3 regions of the Corynebacterium sp. 335C genome follow, and region 2 is predicted to be linked to each of the others. Evidence: riboswitches for the same ligand, from Rfam matches in the RefSeq annotation. Region 2 holds a riboswitch; each other region holds the start of a gene.

Region 1 (7,882 bases), on a different contig from region 2:
CTCCGTCATGGCGGCGACGGTCGGCGAGGATCCGGCGGCCGACGCGGTGCTGGCGGAGCTGGCGGAGAAGGGCGTCGACGTGGAGTCGGTGCAGACGTCGTGGGACGAGCCGACGGGCACCGCGTTCATCGTCACCGACGACGAGGGCGACCCGATCATCTTCGTCTCCTCCGGCGCCAACGCCCTGACGGATCCGTCGGATTACGTCGAGGAGCTCGGCGGCGCGGACGTGCTGCTGGCGCAGGGCGAGCTCCGGCCGGAGGCGACGGAGGCGCTGGCGATGATGGCGAACCTCCACGGCACCCGCTTCATCCTCAACCTCTCCCCCGTCACGGTGGTGTCGGCGGCGCTCATCGACAGCGCCGACCCGCTCATCGTCAACGAGGACGAGGCGTGGGAGGTCCTCCGCGGCCTCGGCGCCGCCGCCGGCGTGCGCCGCGGCGACGTCCCGGCCATCGCGCGGCTGCTGCTGGAGTACTGCGCCTCCGTCGTCATCACCGGTTCCGCGAAGGGCTGCGTGTACGCGCGGGCGGAGGTCGACGGCGGCGACGGCGTCATCCGCCGCCAGCCGGCGGTGACGGTGGCCGAGGAGGACGTCGTCGACTCCACCGGCGCCGGCGACGCGTTCTCCGGCACCCTGGCCGCGGAGCTGGCCCGCGGCGCGGAGCTGGCCGACGCGGTGAAGCTGGCGACCGCCGCCGGCGCGATGGCCGTCCGCGCGGTCGGCGCGACCGCCTCGTTCGCCGACGAGCCGGTGCTGCGGGGGATGGTCGCCGGCGGCGACGTCCCGGAGGCCGACGAGATCCCGGAGGGCGGCCGATGACCCGGGGCGACGCAGTCCCCGTCGACGCCGCCCCCGCCGACGCCGGCCCCGCCGTCACCGATCCGGCAGGCGACGGCCCCGGCGGCACCACCCGCGACGCCGCCCCGTCGGCGCTCGCCCGCACCATCGTCGGCGAGGGCCCCACGGTCGTGCTGTTCCACGGCGTGTGCCACTCCCGCGACGCGTGGGAGCGGGTCGTGCCGCTGCTGGCCGACGACTTCCGCGTCGTCACGGTCGACCTGCCCGGCCACGGCGAGAGCCCGGAGCCGGCGCGCCCCGACGTAGTCGGCTCCGTGCTGGAGTCGCTGGAGGGCTTCCTCGCGGAGGTCACCCCGGACGGCGAGCGCCCGCACCTGGCCGGCAATTCGCTGGGCGGCTACATCGCCCTGGAGCTCGCCCTGCGCGGCCACGCCGCCAGCGCCCTGGGACTCAACCCCGCCGGGTTCTTCCACGGGCGCCTGGATCAGCTGCGCGTCATCCGCCAGTTCCAGGCGCTGCGCGCGTCGGCGAAGCTCATGCGCCCGCTGCTGCCGACGCTGGCGCGCATCCCGGCGGCGCGCGCCCCGATGATGGGCATGTTCTCCGCCCGGCCGTGGCGGGTGCCGCACGCCACCGTCGTCCGCGATTCGGCGGGGCTGCTGGCCAACACCATGGTCGACGAGGGCCTGAACACCGACTTCGCGTTCTCCGACGCGGTCGACGACACCCCGCTGACCTGCGCGTGGGGCACCGCGGATCTCACGCTCGTGCGCGGCTGGCGCCGCCACCGCGACGTGCTGCCCGCCGCCCGCCTGGAGCTGCTGCCGGGCGTCGGCCACGTCGGCATGCTCGACTCCCCCTCGCGCGTCGCCGCCGCGATCCGCGGCTCCATCGCCCGCGCCGCGTGACGGCGGCGGGCGCCGCCGGCGGGTCCCGTCGCAGCGCATCACCCGCGTGACGACGGCGCGCCGCGCGCGGGAGCCGTCGCAACGCAACCGCGGCGCGGCGACGCTCCCCGCGCACGACGACGGCCCCGGCCGCACCCCTCCACGGTGCGGCCGGGGCCGCGTCGCATCCGGCGGGCCCGCGACGGCGGGCGCCGGCCATGCCGATTATTCGGCGGCGACGAAGTCGTAGGCCTTCGGGTCGAACTTCCGGTGCTCGCGGATGAAGCGCGTCGTCGTCGACGGCCACACCGCCGGCGCGTTGCCCTTGTCGTCGATGTACCAGGAGCTGCAGCCCGTCACCCACGCCGACGGCTTCAGCCGCTCGCGCATCCACTCGTTGTACCGGTGCTGCGCCTCCGCGGTGACGTCGGCGACGTCGAGGCCGCGGGCGTCGCGGTAGTCCAGGCGGCCGAGGAAGTAGCGGACCTGGGCCTCGAGGATCTGCAGCATCGACGAGTGGCCGAGGCCGGTGCCCGGGCCCATCATCACCGTCATGTTCGGGAAGCCGTGGACGACGGTGCCCTTGTAGGCCTCCATGCCCTCCTCGCCCCACACGCCGGCCAGCGAACGGCCGTCGCGGCCGTGGACCAGCTCGAACGTCGGCGAATCGGTGACGTGGAAGCCGGTGCAGATGATGAGAACGTCGATCTCGTGCTCCACGCCGTCGCGGGTGCGGATGGAGTGGGCGCCGACCTCCTCGATGCCGGAGGTCACCAGCTCCACGTTGTCGCGGTCGATCGCCGGGTAGTATTTGTTCGAGATGAGCATCCGCTTGCAGCCGATGCGGTAGTCCGGGGTCAGGGCGGCGCGGGTGGCCGGGTCCTTCACCTGGGTGCGCAGCATCGCGCGGTTCATCCAGACCAGCGGCTTCATGGCCCACTCGGCCTCGGTGGTGAGGCCCGGCACCTGCGACTCGCGCAGCACCCAGTCCTGGGCGCGGACGATCTGCCGCAGCCCCGGCACCTTCTTCAGCAGCAGCTTCTCGACGCCGGCGTACGGGCGGTCGATGCGCGGCATGATGTACGGGGGCGTGCGCTGGAAGACGCTGAGCTTGCCCGCGGCCTTCGCGACCTCGGGGACGATCTGGATGGCGGAGGCGCCGGTGCCGATGACCGCGATGCGCTTGCCCTCCAGGTCCGCGTCGTGGTCCCAGCGGGCGGAGTGGAACATCTCGCCCTGGAAGCCGGCGATGCCCGGGATGTCCGGCAGCTTCGGCTCGCACAGCGCGCCGACGCCGAGGACCAGCTCGCGGGCGCGGAAGACGACCTCGCCGCCCTCCTCCGGCGAGCCCTGGTCGCCGGCGACGGCCGGCTTGCCGCCGTCGACGCGGCGGGTGGTGACGTGCCAGCGGCGGTCCTCCTCGTTCCAGGAGGCGTCCGTCATCTCCGTGCGGAACTCGATGTGGTCGTACAGGCCCTCCTTCCGGGCGACCTCACGCTGGTAGCGGTGGATCTCCGGCTGGTGGCCGAAGCTGCGGGACCAGGGGAAGTCCTGGCGGAAGGACAGGGAGTAGAGGTGGCTGGGGACGTCGCACGCGGCGCCCGGGTAGGTGTTGTCGCGCCACGTGCCGCCGACCTCGTCGGCGCGCTCGATGATGGTGAAGCCCATCCGGCCGGAGCGGCGCAGCTGGGCGCCGGCGATGAGGCCGGAGAACCCGGAGCCGACGATGAGGACCTCGACGTCGCGGACGCGGCCCTCATCGGCCCCCGCAACGGCTGCCTTGGTTTCCTTGAGCGAAGCTGTCATGCGCGGAACGTTAGACCCGTTCGGATTGCGAATGAAGATATTCAGGGAAACAAACGTGACCGGGGGTACTCCGCGGGTGGAGTTGTGAGCGCGGTCACCCCGGGCCGGCCGCGAGCCGGATGGCGGCGCTCGACCAATCCAACGAGGGCCGTTTAAGGGGCGCCTTGGTTCACGTGCGGCCGGATCGTATTAGGCCCCAATGAGGCCCTTGTGAGCCCCCATACGAGTACCAGGCCAGGGCATTACGCCTCTGGCCTGGTGTTTTGGCTCCCCCAGCTGGATTCGAACCAGCAACCCTTCGATTAACAGTCGAATGCTCTGCCGTTGAGCTATGGGGGAATGCGTTGGCCGGGCTGTTCGCCCTGCAACGGGACATGACTTTACCCAGCACTTCCGGAGGCGCCAAATCCCCTGTTCATCGCCAGTTTCGCAGGCTTCCCACGCACGATCGAGGAAGGGCCGCCGCGAACGCCGGAGGCCGTGTCGGCCCCGTTGCTATCCTCGGCGGCGACACGGGGTGCCCGCACGGAGGCGGGCTGAGATGAGACCCGTCGAACTTGATCCGGTTCAGACCGGCGAAAGGATTGTCGTCATGGCCGAGCAGCCGCATGCCCGCACCGCCCCCTCCCCCGTCCCGCCGCCGGCGCCGCGCATCGCGGAGGCCGTGCCGCGGGTGCTGTCCATCGCGGGCACGGACCCGTCGGGCGGCGCCGGCATCCAGGCAGACATGAAGGCCTTCGCCGCGCACGGCGCCTACGGCATGTCCGCCGTGACGGCTCTGGTGTCGCAGAACACCCACGGGGTGCGGGAGGTCCACGCCCCGGGCCCGGAGTTCCTGCGCTCGCAGCTGGAGGCGGTCTCCGACGACGTGGAGATCGACGCGGTGAAGATCGGGATGCTGTTCGACGAGGGCATCATCGCCGTCGTCGCCGAGTGGCTGGACCGGGTGAAGTGCCCGATCGTGGTGCTCGATCCGGTGATGGTGGCGACCTCCGGCGACCGCCTGCTGGTCGCGGAGGCCGAGGAGGCGCTGCGGGGGCTGCTGCCGAAGGCGTCGCTCATCACCCCGAACGTCCCGGAGCTGGCGGTGCTGGCCGGCGCGGAGCCGGCGGCCGACTGGGACGGGGTGCTGGAGCAGGCCCGCTCCGTCGCCCGCTCGGCGGACGTGCTGGTGCTGGCGAAGGGCGGCCACCTCGACGGAGACACGCTGCACGACGCGCTGGTCCACCCCGACGGGACGGTCGAGGAGGTCGCGGCGCCGCGCGTCGACACGACGTGCACGCACGGCACGGGCTGCTCCCTCTCCTCCGCGGTCGCGGCGCTGTGGCCGCGCCTGGGCGACCCGGCCGCGGCGGTGCGCGTCGCGAAGCAGTGGCTCACGGAGTCGCTGGAGCACGCCGCGGAGCTGCGCGTCGGCTCCGGCCACGGCCCCGTGAACCATTTCGCGGGCCTGTGGGGCCGCGGCCTCGCGCCGGCGAACCCGGAGATCATCACCGACGCGTGGTGGGAGGCGATCGACGACCTGCGCTCGGCGATCGACGACCTGCCGTTCATCGCGCAGCTTGCCGACGGGTCCCTCGACGGCGACGACTTCGCCTGGTACCTCGCCCAGGACGCGGTGTACCTCAACGGCTACTCGCGCGCCCTGGCGGCGGCGTCGACGCTGGCGCCGACGCAGGCGGAGCAGATGTTCTGGGCGAACTCGGCGCACTCGGCCATCGCGACGGAGATGGAGCTGCACCGCTCCTTCATCGGCGACGCGGCGGGCGCGGAGCAGCCGCAGCCGTCGGCCGTCACCCGCGCCTACGTCGACCACCTGCTGGCGACCGCGGCCCGCGGCTCCTACGGCGAGGCCGTCGCGGCGCTGCTGCCCTGCTACTGGCTGTACCAGGAGATCGGCAGCCGCCTCGCCGCCGCCGCGACCGCGGGGCACCCGTACGAGCAGTGGCTGGCCACCTACTCCGACGAGGAGTTCGAGGAGGCCACCCGCGCCGCCATCGGCCACGTCGCCCGCGCCGCCGCCGGGGCGGGTCCGGAGGAGCGCGCCGCGATGTGGCGGGCGTTCCGCACCTCGTCCTGGCACGAGCTGGAGTTCTTCGCGGAGCCGGTGCGCCGCCACGGGTAACCGCCGCGGAGGGCTGCGACGCATAAGCCGCCGTGCATATGATCGGCGGCATGAGCGCTTCCGATCACATCACCCTCCACGACGACGGCTCCCGCACGGTGCGCGGCATCGTGTCGCTCGCCAAGGGCGAGCCCGTCGAGCAGGTCGAGATCACCGTGCCCGCCCCCGGCCCGAACGACGTCGTCGTCCGGGTCGACGCCTGCGGCGTCTGCCACACCGACCTCGCCTACCGCGACGGCGACATCGAGGACGCCTACCCGTTCCTCCTCGGCCACGAGGCCGCCGGCGTCGTCATCGACGTCGGCGAGGACGTCACCCACGTCGCCGAGGGCGACTTCGTCGTCCTCAACTGGCGCGCCGTGTGCGGCGAGTGCCGCGCCTGCCGCAAGGGCGAGCCGAAGTACTGCTTCAACACCCACAACGCGTCGAAGAAGATGACGCTCGCCGACGGCACCGAGCTGTCCCCGGCGCTCGGCATCGGCGCGTTCTGCGACGCCACCCTCGTCCACGAGGGCCAGTGCACCAAGGTCAACCCCGACGCCGACCCGGCCGTCGCGGGCCTGCTCGGCTGCGGCGTCATGGCGGGCCTCGGCGCCGCCATCAACACCGGCGAGGTCACCCGCGGCGAGTCCGTCGCCGTCATCGGCTGCGGCGGCGTCGGCACCGCCTCCATCGCGGGCGCGAAGCTCGCCGGGGCGACGACCATCATCGCCGTCGACGTCTCCGACGCAAAGCTGGAGACCGCCCGCTCCTTCGGCGCCACCCACGTCATCAACTCGAGGGAGCTGGCCGACGGCCGCACCGGCGAGGACGACCCCGTCGTCGCCCGCATCCGCGAGCTGACCGGCGGCTTCGGCGCCGACGTCGTCATCGACGCCGTCGGCGTCCCCGAGACCTACGTCCAGGCGTTCTACGCCCGCGACCTCGCCGGCCGCGTCGTCCTGGTCGGCGTGCCGTCGCCGACGATGACGCTGGACCTGCCGCTGCTCGACGTCTTCGGCCGCGGCGGCTCCCTCAAGTCCTCCTGGTACGGCGACTGCCTGCCGGAGCGCGACTTCCCGATGCTCGTCGATCTCTCCCTCGAGGACCGGCTGCCGCTGAAGGACTTCGTCACCGAGCGCATCGGCCTCGGCGACGTCGAGGCGGCCTTCGACACGATGAAGGCAGGCGCGGTGCTGCGCTCCGTCGTCGTCAACTAGCGGGCCCCGTCGCCACGCACCGCGACGTCCGGCGCCACCGCAGCGCCGGGCCCCGTCGCAAAGCCCCTCGGCACCCCGCACCGCGCCACCCCGCGCGAACCCCGGCACCCGCACCCCACGACAACGGAGGACACCATGGCACGTCCCGGTATCCGGCGGCAGGGCGACCTGCGCGTCGACCACGTAGAGACCAGCGGCATCTTCGCCCTCGACGGCGGCGAATGGGAGGTGGACAACAACATCTGGGTCGTCGGCGACGACGCGGAGTGCATCGTCATCGACGCCGCCCACCAGGCCCGCCCCATCATCGACGCCGTCGGCGGCCGGAGGGTGCGCGCCATCGTCTGCACCCACGCCCACAACGACCACATCACCGTCGCCCCCGAGCTGTCGGAGAAGCTCGACGCCCCGATGCTCGTCCACCCGGGCGACCAGGTGCTGTGGGACCAGACGTGGCCGGACGTCGGCCATGGCGACCTCGCCCACGGGCAGCGCATCGAGGTCGGCGGCACGGAGCTCGTGGTCATCAACACCCCGGGCCACTCCCCCGGCTCGTGCTGCCTCTACGCCCCCGAGGCCGGCGAGCTGTTCTCCGGCGACACGCTGTTCTCCGGCGGGCCCGGTGCGACGGGCCGCAGCTTCTCCGACTTCGACACCATCATCGACTCCATCCGCGACAACCTGCTGACGCTGCCGGAGGAGACGATCGTGCGCACCGGCCACGGCGACCACACGACCATCGGCCGCGAGGCGCCGCACCTCGAGGAGTGGATCCGCCGCGGCTACTGACCCGCGCGTCCGCCGCGTGACGACGCCGGCGACGCGGCGGGAACCGTCGTCACTCGACGGGGACCGCGGGCACGTGCCCGCGGTCCCCGTCGCGTGACGACGGTCAGACCGCGCCCGGCGAGGCGTCCCCGCGGCCCACGGCCGTGTCGAACAGCAGCCGGCGGTAGTTCTCCAGCGCCAGGAGATCGCCGAAGGTCTCGCGGTAGGCGGCCTCGTCGTCGGTGGGCCGCATGCGCTGCAGAACCCGCTTGACCTGGGCGATCTGCTCGCCGAC
Region 2 (7,882 bases):
CAGGACGGCGAGTAGCACGGCATTCATGCGGATTATTTAAGCAGTACCTCAGGGTCCGCCTCCCCCGCCACCCCCGGCGACGCGGGCCCCGGCCCCGCGGCCGCTCCCCCGTTCGCGGGATGCGGGACCGACGCGCCGGCGGACACGCGGGCGGGACATGCGGACGGCCCCGCCGCGCGTGATGCGCGGCGGGACCGGGGTTCGGTTGCGGGACGGGCCCGCGGGGCGGATGCCGGGGACGCTAGGCGACCGCGTCGATCGGGCGGCGGCCAGCGGTGACCTGGCGGTACAGGTGGGCGGTCATGAGCACCGCCGCCGGCAGGGCGACCAGCAGGCCGACCAGGCACAGGATGGCGCCGGCGAAGCACACGACGGCGACGATGATGGTCATGACCAGGATGCCCGCGTAGTTGGCCTTCGCGGCCTCCACGTTGGCCTTCAGCGCGTCGATCGGGTTCAGGCGGCGGTCGACGATGAACGCCAGCAGGTAGCCGTAGAACGGGCCGATGAGGATGGCCAGCAGGAACGTAAAGATGGAGACGAACGGCGGGAACAGCAGGCTCGGCAGCTGCAGGACGAAGCCGATGACGCCGGAGAGCAGGGCGCCGAGGGCGATCGGGCCCCAGTTGTCGATGCGGAAGAAGTCGCCGAACTGCAGGCTGCGGCCGTCGACCTGCTCCAGGGCGCCGCGCCACGCGAGCGCGGTGGCGAAGCCCACCAGGATCGTCATGACGATGTTCATGATGAAGGTCATCGGGGTGGGCTCCTGCAGCGCGTTCGCCTCGTAGGAGACGCTGCCCGGGCCGGAGGTGGCGGCGAGCTGGAATGCGCCGAGGAGGCCGAACACCAGGCCGATGATCATGAAGACGACGAACAGCAGGATCGTGAAGCCGATCCACGGCACCGCCGCGCGGCCGAAGGCCTTGAAGCCGAAGTTGAACGCGTCGCCGATGCGGGCGCCGGGGGCGTAGGTGGCCACCGGAACCTCGGGGGCCTCGTCGCCGCCGCGCTGGCGGACGCCCTCGCCGGGCGGGCCGTGCTGGGCGCCCGGGGCGCCGTAGGCCGCGTTCTGCGCGCCGTAGCCGCCCTGCTGGCCCTCGTAGCCCGCGTTCTGCGCGCCGTAGCCGCCCTGCTGGCCCTCGTAGCCCGCGTTCTGCGCGCCGTAGCCGCCCTGCGGGGCCTGCCCGCCCTGGGCGCCGTACGGGTTCGCGGCGTTCGGGTCCTGGCCGTACGGGTCGTACCCGCCGTTGTCGTTGCCCGGGTTGCCCGGGTATCCGTTGTCGCTCATGTCACATGTAGTACCAGGCATCGCGGGGTGCCGCGCGGAATCGTGACACCCCTGCGATTTTCGTTCCCGCGCAGGCTAGGCGACGGTGATCTCGGCGCGGCCCTCGAACGGCGTCAGGCGGCCGCCCCCGCCGCGGGAGGAGCCGGCGTAGGTGACGGCGTAGACGCCGGGCGCCGCCGAGGAGGTGTCCCAGGTGACGGTCGCGGACGTCGACATTCCGTCCTTCACGAACTCCAGGCGGGTGTCCACGTGCGAGTCGTCGGCGACGACCGCTCCGTCGGGCCCGACGATCGTGATGAACCCGGCGTCGTGGCGCAGGTCCGAGTTCGGGTTCGCCGCCGCGAACGTCACCGAGACGGACTCGCCCGCCGCGACCGGGGCGCCCGGGGACTGCAGCACCTCGCCGAAGGCCGCGCCCGCCGGGGGCGCGTCGATGAACGGGTTGCCGACCGGGGACGGAGGGATCTTGCCCGTCAGGTCGCCGGCCGCGGCGCCCGCCTCCACCGGCGCGCCGGAGGCCAGCGCCCCCCGCCAGCCCGGCGAGGATCTGGGTCGCCGCCGGGGTGGCCAGGCGTCCGAAGGCGGTGGCGCCGCCCTCGTAGTCCTGCTGGTCGTACTCCTCCGGCGTGGTCAGGTAGTGGCCGTAGCCGTTGACGTAGCCCTGCACCTGCACCAGCGCCGGATCGACGCCGGCCTCCGCCGCGACGGCGCGTCGGATGCGATCGGCGGCGACGACCGTCGGCTCGAACGACAGGGAGACGATGTGGAAGCCGCCGACGCGGTGGACCTGGAACAGGAACGTCTGCTGGATCATGCCCGGGATGTAGCCGGCGGGGATGAGCAGATCCTTGTTGCCGTGGATGGCCTTCGCCGACGGCGGGACGACGACCTGGTTGACCTTGTTGATCCACGGGGTGCCGCCGCGCTCGCCCTCGTTGAATCCGAGCGCCGGGTCGCCGCCGCCGTCCTCCTGGCTGGACGCGGCGAACGCGGCGCCGAGGATGGCCGGGCCCGTCGTGCCCGCGGCGCCGTCCGGCGTCCAGCGGCCGTCGACCTGCACGTTGGCGAAGTCGACCCACTGGTGGCGGCCGTCGATGCCGCCGCCGGGCAGCGGCACCGCCGAGCCGGACTTCACGCCGTCGCGCTGACCGCCGAGGATGCGCGCCGAGTCGTACTCGTCGGCGCCCGGGCCGGAGTTCGGGGTCAGGCCGTGGTTCGGGCTGACGTCGCCCGGCGCCGACATGGCGAACGCCGCGACGAACGGGGCGGCGGGGACAGCTGGCGTCCGCGGGACCGGCGGGGACCGGCCCTCGCGGGAACGGCCCCCTACGCGCCCGGCTGCGCCAGCGCCGCCTTCAGCCCCCGGGCCGCGGCCTCCGGGTCGCCGGCTGCGGCGATGGCCCGCACGACCACGACGCGCGACGCGCCCGCCTCCCGGACGTCGGGGACCCGGGCCGCGTCGACGCCGCCGATGCAGAACCACGGCCTCGCCGTCCCCCCGGGCTCCCCCGCCTCCTGTTCCGCGGCGACGCGGGCCGCCATCGACACGGCCTCCAGCCCGACGGGCGCCCGGTCCGGCTTCGTGGGCGTCGCCCACACGGGGCCGATGACGGCGTAGTCCAGGCCGGGGTCGGCCATGGACTCCCGGAACATCGCCTCGGTCTGGTTGGAGCGGCCGATGAGCACGTCGTCGCCGAGGATGGCGCGGGCCTGCTCCGTCGTCAGGTCCCCCTGGCCGACGTGGAAGACGTCCGCCCCGACGAGCTTCGCGACGTCGGCGCGGTCGTTGGCGGCGAAGAGCCGGCCGTGCTCGGCGGCGACCTCGGCGAGGACCTCCAGCGCGGCGATTTCGGCGCGCGCCTCCAGCTTCTTGTCGCGCAGCTGGATGACGTCGACGCCGCCGGCGTAGGCGGCGTGGAGGAACTCGCGCAGGTCGCCGCGGTCGGCGCGGGCGTCGGTGCACAGGTACAGGGTCGCGTCGGCGAGCATGCGGCGGCGCTGCTCGCGGGTCCGTCCGGTCATGGAGCCTATGCTAGGACCGGACGAGGAACCACGGGAGCCCCGCACGGGGCTGAGAGGGCCGGGAGCCGGCCGACCGTCGAACCTGATTCGGATCATGCCGACGAAGGAAGGTGCGCCGTTGAACGGGACCGATCACCCGGCCGCCGCCGGGGAGGGCCGTGTGCCCGCCTCGGCCGTCATCGCGGGAGGGGGCGTCATCGGGCTGGCGACGGCCTGCGAGCTACTGCGCCGCGGCGTCGACGTCGTCGTCGCGGATCCGGAGCCGGCCTCCGGTGCGACGCGGGCGGCCGCGGGCATGCTCGCCCCGGTCGCGGAGGTCGTGTGGGACCAGCCCGGGCTCTACCCGCTGATGGTGGAGTCGGCGGCGCGCTACCCCGCGTTCGCGGCGCGGATCGCGGAGGCCTCCGGCATGGACGCCGGGTTCCTGGAGTGCGGCACGCTGGTGCTCGCCGGGGATTCGGCGGACCGGGCGGCGCTGACGGAGCTGGCGCAGCTGCAGCGCTCCATCGGCATGGACGCCGAGGTCATCGGGGTGCGCGAGGCCCGGACGCTGGAGCCGGCGCTGGGCCCCGGCGTCGTCGGCGCCGTGCGCATCCCGGGCGACCACCAGGTCGATCCGCGGAGGCTGGCCGCCGCGATGCTCGCGGTGCTCGGGGAGCGCGTGGTGCGCGCCCGGGTCGCCGCGGTGCGTGACGACGGCGGCCGCGCCGGCGGCGTCGTCCTCGACGACGGGCGGGTGCTGGGGGCGGAGGAGACGGTCGTCGCCGCCGGCATCGGCGTCGGCGGCATCGCCGGGCTGCCGGAGGGCCTGCGGCTTCCGGTGCGCCCGGTGCACGGCGACGTCGTCAGGCTCCGCGTCCCGGAGCGCCTGCGGCCCCTGACCACCCGCGTCATCCGCGGCGTGGTGCAGGGCCGGCCGGTGTACGTCGTGCCGCGCGCCGACGGCACCGTCGTGCTCGGCGCCACCAGCCGGGAAGACGACCTGGCGGGCGTCTCCGCCGACGGCGTCCACCAGCTGCTGCGCGACGCCTCCCGCCTCGTGCCCGCGATCCTCGAGTGCGAGATCACGGAGCTCATCGCCCGGGCCCGGCCGGGCTCCCCGGACGACGTGCCGATGATCGGCCGCGTCGCGCCGGGCCTGACCGTCTCGGCGGGCTACTTCCGCCACGGCATCCTGCTCACCGCGGTCGGCGCCGACCTCACGGCCGACGCCGTCTGCGGCCTCGACCCCGACCCCCGCTTCGCCGCCGCGGTGGACCCGCGGCGCTTCTCCCGGAAGGACACCGCATGACCGACACCCCCGCCGTCGTCAACGGCGAACCCCACCGACCCGCCGAGGGCGAGACGCTGCTGGAGCTCGTCGCCGCCCGCGTCGGCGCGGAGCTCAACCCCGACGGCACCCCGGCCGGCGGCGGACGCCTCGGCGTCGCCGTCGCCGTCGACGGCGCCGTCGTCCCCCGCGGCCGGTGGGCGGACACGCCCGTCGCCGGCGTCATCGACATCGTCACCGCAGTCCAGGGAGGCTAGGACATGAACGACACCACCGACGCGCCCGGCGCGGCCGCCGATCCGCTCGTCATCGCGGACCGGGAGTTCGGTTCCCGGCTCATCATGGGCACCGGCGGCGCGACGTCGCTGGACACGCTGGAGCGGGCGCTGCTGGCATCCGGCACGGAGCTGACGACGGTGGCGATGCGCCGCCACTCCCCCGACGGCCGGCAGAACGTCTTCGGCATCCTGGAGCGCCACGGCATCGCCGCGCTGCCGAACACCGCCGGCTGCTACACCGCCCGCGACGCCGTGCTCACCGCGGAGCTGGCGCGCGAGGCCCTGGAGACCGACCTGGTGAAGCTGGAGGTCATCGCCGACGAGGAGACGCTGCTGCCCGACCCCGTTGAACTCGTCGACGCCGCCGACCAGCTCGTCGGCCGTGGCTTCCACGTCCTGGCGTACACCAACGACGACCCGGCGCTGGCCAAGCGCCTGGAGGACCTCGGCTGCGCCGCGGTGATGCCGGCGGGCTCTCCGATCGGCACCGGCCTCGGCATCCTCAACCCCCACAACATCGAGCTCATCGTCGACCGGGCGGAGGTGCCCATCATCCTCGACGCCGGCATCGGCACCGCCTCCGAGGCGGCGCTGGCGATGGAGCTCGGCTGCGACGCGGTGCTGCTGGCCTCCGCCGTCACCCGCGCCCACGACCCGGAGGCGATGGCCCGCGCCATGCGCGACGGCGTGACCGCGGGCCGCACCGCCCGCCTCGCCGGCCGCATCCCCCGGCGCCGCCTGGCCCGCGCCTCCTCCACGTTCGACGGCATGGCCGTCGGCGGCAGCCGGGAGGACGAGTCCCTGTGAGGCCCGCCGCCGCGCCCGGCGCGCCGCTGACCGACGCGGAGTCCGCCCGCTACGCCCGCCACCTCACGCTCGACGGCATCGGGGCGGAGGGCCAGCGCAGGCTGCGCGGCGCCCGCGTCCTCGTCGTCGGCGCCGGCGGGCTGGGGTCGGCGACGATCCCGTACCTCGCGGCCGCCGGCGCGGGCCACCTCACCATCCTCGACGGCGACGTCGTCGAGGAGTCGAACCTGCAGCGCCAGGTCATCCACGCCGACGCCGCGGTCGGTCGCCCGAAGGCGGAGTCGGCGCGGGAGTCGGTGCTGCGGCTGGACCCGTCAGCCTCCGTCGACGCGATCATCGGCGAGCTGACGCCGGACAACGCCGTGGAGCTGTTCGCCGCCCACGACATCGTCGTCGACGGCGCCGACAACTTCGCCACCCGCTACCTGTCCAACGACGCCGCGGAGCTGACCGGCACGCCCCTGGTGTGGGGCACCATCCACCAGTTCTCCGGCCAGGTGTCGGTGTTCTGGCCGGGCGAGGGCCCGATGCTGCGCGACCTCTACCCGGACATCCCGCCGGCGGACTCCGTGCCGTCGTGCGCGGCCGGGGGCGTGCTCGGCGCGATGGCGGGCCTGGTCGGCTCGATGATGGTGGTGGAGGCCGTGAAGGTCCTCACCGGGTGCGGCGAGCCCGCCGTCGGCCGCCTGCTCATGCTCGACGCCGCCGCCATGCGCCTGCGGGAGCTGAGCTTCGGGCCCGACCCCGACCGCGCGCCGGTGACCTCGCTGGACGACGCCGCCGCGTCCTTCGGGGACCGCTGCCGCCTCGACGCCGCGGAGGACGCCGACCGGGCCGCCGCCGCGACCGTCGGCGCCGCCGCACTGGCCGCCGAGCTCGCGGGCGGGTCTCCCCCGCTGGTCGTCGACGTCCGCGAGGCCCACGAGCGGGGCGGCGGCCACGTCGCCGGCGACGTCCACGTCCCCCTCGGCCGGGTGCTGGACGGCGGGCGCGCCGCCATCGACGACGCGGCCGGGAAGCCTGCGGACGCCGGCGGCCGCGGCGTCGTCGTCTACTGCCGCTCCGGGATGCGCTCGGCGCGCGCCGCCGCGGCCCTCGGCGCCGCGGACGCGCCCGGCGGGCCGCTGGCCGTCCGCAGCCTCGCCGGCGGCCACCTCGCCTGGGCCGCCGGGCCCGGCGCGGGGGCCTGACCGGGCCCGCCCCGGCCCCCGTGCGCCGGGCGCCCGGGCGGCCGCGGCGGGCACCGTCGCACAGCACCACCGCGGACCCCGCGACACGCGCGACCTTGCATGATCCCGCGAGCCACGTACCGTCGTGGGGTGCGCCGCCGGGAGACCCCCGGCGGCCGGACGACCACGACGACGGGAAGGATCACGCGAACATGACCACGGTCGGATTCATCGGCGCCGGCAACATGGGCGGCGCCATCATCACGGGCCTGCTGCGCGGCGGGGAGGTGACCGGCGGCGACGTGCTGGCCTCCGGCCGCGACCGCGCGAAGCTCGAGGCCCGCTGCGCCGACCTGGGCTGCACCCCCGCGGAGTCCAACGCCGACCTGGCGCGGCGCAGCGACATCGTCTTCCTGTGCGCCAAGCCGAAGCAGATCCCGGGCATCGTCGCCGACCTCGGCGAGGACCTGGCGGACACGACGGTCGTCTCCGTCGCCGCCGGGCTGCCCGTCGCGGAGCTGGCGGACATGCTGCCGGACACCGCCCGGGCGATGGCGTTCCTGCCCAACACCCCGGTCGCCGTCGGCCACGGCATCTTCCCCGTGGAGGCCGGCCACACGGTCGAGGGCGAGCACCTCGACGAGCTCACCCGGCTGCTGGAGTCCTGCGGCCGCATCATCCACCTGGAGGAGGGCGACTCCGGCATGCTGTCGGTCGTCTCCGGCTGCGGCCCGGGCCTGGTGCCCGTGCTGATGGAGGCCTTCGCCGACGCCGCCGTGAAGAACGGCGTCCGCCGCGAGGACGCCTACGACGTCGTCGCCCGCACCTTCCTCGGCAGCGCGACGCTCATGCTCGAGTCCGGCAAGATCCCCGCGCAGCTGAAGGACGAGGTCTGCTCCCCCGGCGGCACGACCATCCGCGGCGTGACGGGCCTGGACGAGTACGGCGTGCGCGCCGGCATCATCCGCTCCCTCGACCGCATCATCAACGGGTAGCGCGGGGCCCGGGCGGTCGCGTCTCCCCGGGGGGGCCGCGGGCGCAGCCGCCG
Region 3 (7,882 bases), 430 kb from region 2:
GGCGAAGAGCCCCCGCGGCGCGGCATGCTGGCACCATGACCGATGACCCAGCCCATGACATCGACCGCGACGGCATGACGCCCTCCGGGGCCTCCGGCGCCGACGGGGCCGGAGATGCCGCCGGCACCGCCACCGCCCCCGCCGCCCCGGGGCAGGAGCCCGTCCGCGCCCGGGCCGCCGGGCGGGACGCCGGGCGCGACGCCGACGCGGCCCGGGCCATCGACGTGCCGTTCGACGAGATCGTCGAATGGCGCCGCCACATCCACCGCAACCCCGAGCTGTCCTTCCGCGAGCACGCGACGACGGACTTCATCGAGGGACTGCTGCAGGAGTGGGGCATCCCCACGCACCGCCTGACGGACACGGGCGTCATCGGCCTCATCGTCGGCACCGCCGGCGACCCGGAGACCGGCCGCGACATCGGCTACCGCGCCGACATCGACGCCCTGCCGGTGAAGGAGGAGACGGGCCTGCCGTTCGCGTCGCAGAACGAGGGCGTGATGCACGCCTGCGGCCACGACGTGCACACCGCCATGCTGCTGGGCACGGCGAAGGTCCTGCAGGGCATGCGCGACCGCCTCCACGGCACCGTCCACCTCATCTTCCAGCACGCCGAGGAGCAGCTGCCGGGCGGCGCCCGCGAGCTCGTCGCCCTCGGCGCCGCCGACGACCTCGACGAGGTGTACGCGTTCCACGTCGCCCCGCACCCCGTCGGCCACGTCGGCATCACCCGCGGCCGCGTCTCCACCATGTCCGGCATCGTGTCCATCACCATCCGCGGCCGCGGCGGCCACTCCTCGAACCCGCAGCTGTCGGTCGACCCGGTGCTCGTGGCGTCGCAGGCGACGCTGATGCTCAACACCATCGTCAGCCGCAACCTCGACCCGAACCACATGAACATCGTCAACGTCGGCTCCCTGCACTCCGGCGCGGCGGCGAACGTCATCCCCGACGAGGCGACGATGGAGGTGTCCATCCGCTCCGTCGACGAGCAGGACTGGGAGACCATCTGCCGCCACATCGAGTCCCTGGTCAACGGCGCCTGCGCCGCCCACGGCGCGACCGCGCAGTTCGACTGGCAGATCCCGTACCCCATGGTCGTCAACGCCGACCTGGCCGCCGACCGCGCCTGGCACGCCGCCCGCACCGCCATCGGCGAGGACCAGGTCTTCGCCGCCGAGCCGTGGGCCCCGTCCGACGACTTCGCCTACTTCTCCCGCGAGGCCCCGGGCTGCTACATGTTCCTCGGCGGCGGCGGGCCCGAGGTCGGCAACCCGTACTTCCTGCACAACAGCCGCTACGACGTCGTCGAGCGCGCCATGATCAACGGCGTCCGCGTCGAGGTGCAGATCGCGCTCGACGCGCTCGCGCCCGGCCACGAGGACCCGCGGCCGATGCCGGATTCCCCGGACCGCCGCCAGCCCCGCGCCGGCGCCATCGCCCAGCGCCCCAACCCGGGTCCGGGCACGCCGCAGTCCCGCGCCGGCGAGCGCCGCACGCAGGTGCGGCCGAAGCGCGCCGCCCGCGCGATGCGTGACGACGCCTCCCGCGCCGGCGAGGCGGGCGCGGCCGGACCGGCCGGCACGACCGGCTCGTCCGCGGCCGCGGACACGACCGACACCACCGACACCTCCGCCCAGTAAGGAGCCCCGACATGACCGACCGCCGCACCGGACCCGCGTGGACCGACCACACCATCGGATGGCACGTCTACCCGCTGGGCTTCACCGGGGCCCCCGTCCACGACCGCGGCGGGGACGGCGCCCGCGTCGACGGCGACTTCCCGGCCCGCCTGGACCACCTCACCGCCTGGCTGGACTACGTGCAGGAGCTGGGGCTGAACGTCCTGCAGCTCGGGCCGGTGTTCCAGTCGTCGACGCACGGCTACGACACGACCGACTTTTTCCGCATCGACGACCGCCTGGGCGACGACGACGCCTTCGATCGGCTCATCGCCGCCGCGCACGATCGCGGCATCCGCGTACTGCTCGACGGCGTGTTCAACCACGTCGGCCGCGAGCACCCCGCCGTCGCGGAGGCGCTGGCCGACGAGTCCTCCGACGCCGCGCGCCTCTTCGCCGTCGACCGCTCCGGCGACGAGCCGACGCTGCCCGTCTTCGAGGGCCATGACGCGCTGGTGGAGCTCGACCACGGCTCCGACGCGGTGAAGGACCTGGTCCGCGACGTCATGCTGCACTGGCTGCGCCGCGGCGCCGACGGCTGGCGCCTCGACGCCGCCTACGCGGTGGACCCGAAGTTCTGGGCCGACGTGCTGCCGGCGGTGCGGGAGGAGTTCCCGGAAGCCTTCATCTACGGCGAGGTCATCCACGGCGACTACGCCGACATCGTCGCCACCTCCGGCATGGACTCCGTCACGGAGTACGAGCTGTGGAAGGCGACGTGGTCGTCGCTGAAGGAGGGCAACTTCTACGAGCTGGAGTGGACCCTCGGCCGCCACAACGGCTTCCTCGACGCCTTCCGTCCGGTCACCTTCGTCGGCAACCACGACGTCACCCGCATCGCCTCCCAGGTCGGCGCGGAGAAGTCCATCCTGGCGCTGGCGGTGCTCATGACCGTCGGCGGCGTGCCGCTGGTCTACTACGGCGACGAGCAGGGCTACACCGGCGTGAAGAAGGAGGACTTCGGCGGCGACGACCAGATCCGCCCGGTCTTCCCGGCCGCGCCGGAGGACCTCTCCGAGGTCGGCCAGTGGATCGGGCGCGCCCACCAGGGACTCATCGGCGTCCGCCGCCGCAATCCGTGGCTGCGCGACGCGAATCCCGAGGTGGCCGACATCGGGAACCTGCGCCTGGTCTACAACGTCGAGGGGCGCGACGACGAGGGTCAGGACCGCCAGCTCAACGTCGAGCTGGACATGACCGACGCCGACGCCCCCTTCGCGGTCATCCGCGACCACGGCGAGGAGATCTGGCGGTTCCCGGAGGCGTAGGTCCCGCGCGGCGGGCCCGCCCCGGCGGGTGCGCCGGCTGCGCCGACCCGCCCGCCGCGCCGGCCCGCCCGCCGTCCGCGGGGCCGGCCCCCGCGCATGCGCGACGCCCCCGGCGCGCCCTCCCCGAAAAGGGGATTGGCGCGCCGGGGGCGTCGTCGTTGGATGCCCTGCGGCTCCTGCGGCTCCTAGTGGGAGTGGCCCGCGTGGCCGCCCTCGGCCGGGGCGGTCTCGGCGCCCGACGGGGTCGCGGCTCCGGACGGGGTCGCCTCGCCGGAGGGGGAGACCTCACCGGACGGGGTGGCGGAGCCCGACGGGTCGGTGGACTCGGCCGGGGCCTCGTAGGTGCGGATCGGGTTCTCCTGGTCCGTCACCTTGATGTCGGAGGGCTGCTCGTTCGGCGGGGAGCAGGCCACCAGGGCGGCGGAGGCGATGGCGGTGGCGGCGGCGAGGCCGGCGAGACGGTGACGCATGGACGAACTCCTTTGCGAGGGGCATCACGGGCGTTGGTCGGGATTTCTCCGGATCATCCTAATGGATTCTCAGCCTTCGGCGGGAACCAGCGGCCCGATCGCCCCCGCCCCGAGGCACAGCACCGCACCGGGCGGGGCATCGAGGATCTCGACGCGCAGCAGGCGCCCGCCGCCGTCGATGGCCGCCCACACCTGGCGGGGTTCGGCGGGCACGTCGACGACGGCGCCGCCGGCCTGGATCTGGTCGGGCGTCGACAGCTCGTTGGGGAACGTCAGCCGCACCGTCATCGGCGCGGAGGCCAGCGTGTTGAGCTCCATGACGTGGTTGCCCAGGAAGATCAGGTCCGACAGCGGCAGATCGACGACGGCGCGGCCGGAGCCGTCGGCGCGCACCTCGTGACCGCAGGACGGGACGGGCCCCTGGTCCAGGCGGGTGAGCGCGGCGACGCGGCCGTCGACGACGCGGCCGTGGTCGTCGAACATGCGGGGCCGCGGGGTGACGTCGGCGAACCCCGGCCGGTCCTCCACGTCGTCGAAGACGGAGGAGTAGAGGTTGCGCGGGTTGGTGACGGGCAGCAGCACCTCGAACGGCACGGGCTGGTCGAGCATCGGCGCCGGGTCGGCGGCCGCGGCCTTCGGCAGCTCCTCCATCACGGTCGGCAGCCACCGTGCGGTGAGATCGCCGGACCATGCCTGGCGGTAGGTCCACGTCGACCACGCCGAGGACGCCAGCAGCGCCGCGACGACGCCGAGGGTGAGCACGGCGGCCGCGCGCTGCGCCGGGCGGGCGTCCGCGTCGCCGTCCGCATCCGCGTCACCGTCCATGTGCTTTGCGACGGGACCCGCCGCGGCGTCGTCGTCCGCGGCGCCGCGGCGGGTGCCGTCGTCACGCGACACGGCGTCGTCCCCTTCCAGCGGCCGGCCCGGGCCCGCGGGGAACATGGCGGCCACCGCGAGCGCCAGGACCAGGGCGGCGTCGCCGTAGTAGTGCAGCGTCTGGGCGAGCATGCCGGAGGTGTTCTCGCCGGACCGCGCCGTCGTCATCGCCGCCAGCACGACGGCGAGGTACGCGGCGCCGACGAGCGCCGGGGCCCACGCGCGGCGGGTGCGGACCATCGCCGCCGCGCCGACGCCCAGCAGCGCCACCGCGCCGGCGACGGCCAGCGGCACGGGAGGCTCGGCCCACGCCTGCGACGGCGCCCAGCGGTCCCACCGCCACGGCCCGCCGACCAGGCCGGCGAAGACGGCCTTCAGGCCGCGCCACCACAGCTCCGACAGCGGCCCGCCGCCGGTGGTGTCCGCGATGCCGCGGGAGGCGATGCCCAGCCACACCACCGCCCAGATGCCGGTGATGGCGCCGCCGGCCAGCCACAGCGGGCGGGCCCGCCGCATCGCCGCCACCGCGGGCAGGCCCCGCACGTGGGCGGCCGCCGCGACCAGCGCCGCCGCCAGCGGCATCACGGCCAGCGACTTCTCGAAGAATCCGAGCGACACCACCAGGCCCAGCGACGCCAGCGCGACGGTGCGGGGCGAGCGGGCGCGGGGATCGTCGTCAAGGACGGCGCGGGCGGCGAGCGCGGTCCACGCGGCCAGGGCCATGTGCATCGGCAGGGCGTTGACCGCCGCCGACCACCACGTCGACCCCGGCAGCGTCAGCGGCGTGAACGCCGCGAACGCCACCGCCGCCAGCGCCGGCCAGCTGCGGCCCGCCAGCGCCCGGGCCGCCCGGGCCAGCAGCAGCGTCGCCGCGACCTGGGCCAGCAGCATCAGCGCCGCCGGGATCCACCACCGCCACGGCGCCGCCTCGTTCACCGCCGCCTGCAGCAGGAAGGCCAGGGGCGCCACGTGCCCGTCGTGCGGGCGGGCCCAGAAGTCCGGCGACCACCACGGCACGTCCACCGCGCGGCCCACGATGATGAAGTCGTCCCAGTAGAACGTCCGGCCCGACAGCACCAGCGCGTGCAGGGCGAACTGCACGGCGACGACCGCGGCGACCAGCGCGCGCCACGTGCCGGCGCCCATCGCGGGGGCGCCGGGCACGGGTTCGGGGGTGCCGGTGGCGGCGCCGGAGGCGTCGGCGGCGGTTGCCCGGCCCGATGCCCGGCCCTCCGACCGCTCCGCGTCGCCCGCGGGCGCGGCCGGGGCGCGCTCCCCGGCCGCCGTCGCCGCGTCCCCTGCACCCTCCGGAGTCGAACCCTTGATCATGCGGCTCAGGGTACGGGGCGGGCGGGCGCCGTGGGGTAGCATCGCGGGCGACAACGCACGGGAGCCCCCGGGACCGAGGGGCTGAGAGGAGGGCGCGGATCGCCCTCGACCGTTGAACCTGATCCGGGTCATGCCGGCGAAGGGAGCGGGCGCCGCGGCACCACCGCCGGCGGCGCCCACCGGAGACGCCCCGTGCGTGCCCCCGCACCAGAAGGAGAGCACGCAGCAATGAGCACCACCACGCAGGCGCCGTCGATGCGCTGGCGCGTCGTCGACATCGTCACCGCCGCCGTCCTCGGCGTCGCCGTCGGCCTCATCTTCGTCATCTGGAACGTCGTCGGCTACGCGCTGTTCACGACGCTCGACGCGTTCACCCCGGGCTTCGGCGGCCTCGCCGTCGGCATCTGGCTGCTGGGCGGCGTGCTCGGCGGGCTCATCATCCGCAAGCCGGGCGCCGCCCTGTTCGTGGAGGTCGTCGCCGCGACCGTCTCCATGGCGCTGGCCAGCCAGTGGGGCCCGGAGACCGTCTACTCCGGCATCGCCCAGGGCCTGGGCGCCGAGCTCGTCTTCCTGCTGTTCGCCTACCGCCGCTTCGGCCTGCCGACGGCGATGCTGGCCGGCGCGGCCGCCGGCGCCGGCGCCATCGTCCTCGAGCTGTTCATGTCCGGCAACATCGCGAAGACGCTGGAGTTCAACATCATCTACTCCATCTGCGTCATCATCTCGGGCATCGTGCTGGCGGGCCTCGTCGGCCACCTGCTGACCCGCGCCCTGGCCGCCACCGGCGCCCTCGACCGCTTCGCCGCCGGCCGCGAGCGCCGGCAGCTGGCGTGACGGACGCGGCGGTCCGGGCCCGCGGCTTCGGCTGGCGCCACGCCGGCCGGGCCAAGCCCGTCCTGTCCGGCATCGACCTGGAGATCCCCCACGGCCAGAAGGTCCTGCTGCTCGGCGCCTCCGGCGCGGGCAAGTCGACGCTGCTGGCCGCCATCGCCGGCGTCCTCGGCCACGGCGACGACGGCGACGCCGAGGGCGAGCTCCACGTCTTCGGGGCGCCCGCCGATGCCGCCCGCGGCGAGGTCGGCCTGGTGCTGCAGGACCCGGACTCGCAGGTCATCAGCGCCCGCGTCGGCGACGACGTGGCCTTCGGCGCCGAGAACCTCGGCGTGGAGCGCGACGAGATCTGGCGGCGCGTGCGCCGCTGCCTGGACCTCGTCGGCCTCGACGCCGACCTGGACCGGCCGACCGAGCGCCTGTCCGGCGGGCAGAAGCAGCGTCTCGCGCTGGCCGGTGTGCTGGCCATGGGCGCGCGCATCATCGCCCTCGACGAGCCGACCGCCAACATCGACCCGGCCGGCGTCGCGGAGCTGCGCGACGCCGCCGTCCGCGCCGCCGACGCCGCCGGGGCGACCCTGCTGGTCGTCGAGCACCGCGTCGACGCCTGGGTCGGCCACGTCGACCGCATCGTCGTCGTCGGCTCCGGCGGCGTCATCGCCGACGGGGAGCCGGAGCGCGTCCTCGCCGACCACGGCGCGGCCCTGGCCGACGCCGGCGTGTGGGTGCCGGGCCACGCCCCGGAGCTGCCCCCGGCCCGGCCCGTCGACGCCGCCGCCCCCGGCGCGGACGTCGCGCTGCGCGGCCGCGGCCTCGCCGTCGGCCACGAGGCGGACCTGCCGGTGCAGGTCGGCCTCGACGTGGCCCTGCCGGCCGGGGCGTCGACGTGCATCGTCGGCCCCAACGGCGCCGGCAAGTCCACGCTGGCGCTGACCCTCGGCGGCCTGCTGGCGCCCGTCGCCGGCGTCGTCGAGGCCTCCCCGTCCGTGCTGGAGGCCGGGCCCGCCGCCGGCCGGGTGCGCCGCCGCCTGCTGCGCCGCGGCCCCCGCGTCCCTGCGTCCGCCCCGCACGGCTGGTCGTCCCGGCAGCTGGCCGCCCGCGTCGGCAGCGTCTTCCAGGTGCCGGAGCACCAGTTCGTCTCCTCCACGGTGAAGGAGGAGCTGGAGCTCGGCCCCCGCCTCATGGGCCTGGGGGAGGACGAGGCCGCCGCGCGCGCCTCCCGCCTCATGGAGCACCTGCGCCTGGACCACCTCGCCCCGGCCAACCCGTTCACGCTGTCGGGAGGGGAGAAGCGCCGCCTGTCCGTCGCCACGGTCCTGTCGACGCGCCCCCGCGTCGTGCTCCTCGACGAGCCGACCTTCGGCCAGGACCGCCGCACCTTCACGGAGCTGGCGCACCTGCTGCGGGAGCTCGCCGACGACGGCGC

Evidence for each region. A riboswitch is a leader RNA that binds a small molecule or an ion and turns the genes downstream of it on or off. The one in region 2 is predicted to bind thiamine pyrophosphate.
Region 1: another riboswitch for thiamine pyrophosphate. It lies ahead of thiD (bifunctional hydroxymethylpyrimidine kinase/phosphomethylpyrimidine kinase); the one in region 2 lies ahead of thiO (glycine oxidase ThiO).
Region 3: another riboswitch for thiamine pyrophosphate. It lies ahead of QQS41_RS03165 (ECF transporter S component); the one in region 2 lies ahead of thiO (glycine oxidase ThiO).

Annotation. Positions count from the first base shown of each region.
Region 1 covers NZ_JASTTB010000002.1:314,627-322,508, reverse strand. The annotation lists gene QQS41_RS08460 (PfkB family carbohydrate kinase) at 1-823, shown strand, start outside; gene QQS41_RS08455 (alpha/beta fold hydrolase) at 820-1,710, shown strand; gene QQS41_RS08450 (flavin-containing monooxygenase) at 1,915-3,495, opposite strand; tRNA gene QQS41_RS08445 (tRNA-Asn) at 3,760-3,834, opposite strand; TPP riboswitch at 3,999-4,097, shown strand; gene thiD (bifunctional hydroxymethylpyrimidine kinase/phosphomethylpyrimidine kinase) at 4,088-5,620, shown strand; gene QQS41_RS08435 (S-(hydroxymethyl)mycothiol dehydrogenase) at 5,671-6,819, shown strand; gene QQS41_RS08430 (MBL fold metallo-hydrolase) at 6,955-7,608, shown strand; gene dnaG (DNA primase) at 7,712-7,882, opposite strand, start outside.
Region 2 covers NZ_JASTTB010000001.1:318,177-326,058, forward strand. The annotation lists gene QQS41_RS01395 (Na+/H+ antiporter family protein) at 1-27, opposite strand, end outside; gene QQS41_RS01400 (hypothetical protein) at 242-1,288, opposite strand; gene QQS41_RS01405 (neutral/alkaline non-lysosomal ceramidase C-terminal domain-containing protein) at 1,364-1,810, opposite strand; partial or broken gene QQS41_RS01410 (neutral/alkaline non-lysosomal ceramidase N-terminal domain-containing protein) at 1,905-2,531, opposite strand; gene thiE (thiamine phosphate synthase) at 2,615-3,310, opposite strand; TPP riboswitch at 3,331-3,436, shown strand; gene thiO (glycine oxidase ThiO) at 3,429-4,601, shown strand; gene thiS (sulfur carrier protein ThiS) at 4,598-4,837, shown strand; gene QQS41_RS01430 (thiazole synthase) at 4,841-5,665, shown strand; gene QQS41_RS01435 (ThiF family adenylyltransferase) at 5,662-6,855, shown strand; gene proC (pyrroline-5-carboxylate reductase) at 7,047-7,829, shown strand.
Region 3 covers NZ_JASTTB010000001.1:744,390-752,271, reverse strand. The annotation lists gene QQS41_RS03185 (M20 metallopeptidase family protein) at 36-1,643, shown strand; gene QQS41_RS03180 (alpha-amylase family protein) at 1,655-2,950, shown strand; gene QQS41_RS03175 (hypothetical protein) at 3,136-3,420, opposite strand; gene QQS41_RS03170 (hypothetical protein) at 3,490-5,625, opposite strand; TPP riboswitch at 5,680-5,773, shown strand; gene QQS41_RS03165 (ECF transporter S component) at 5,854-6,459, shown strand; gene QQS41_RS03160 (ABC transporter ATP-binding protein) at 6,456-7,882, shown strand, end outside.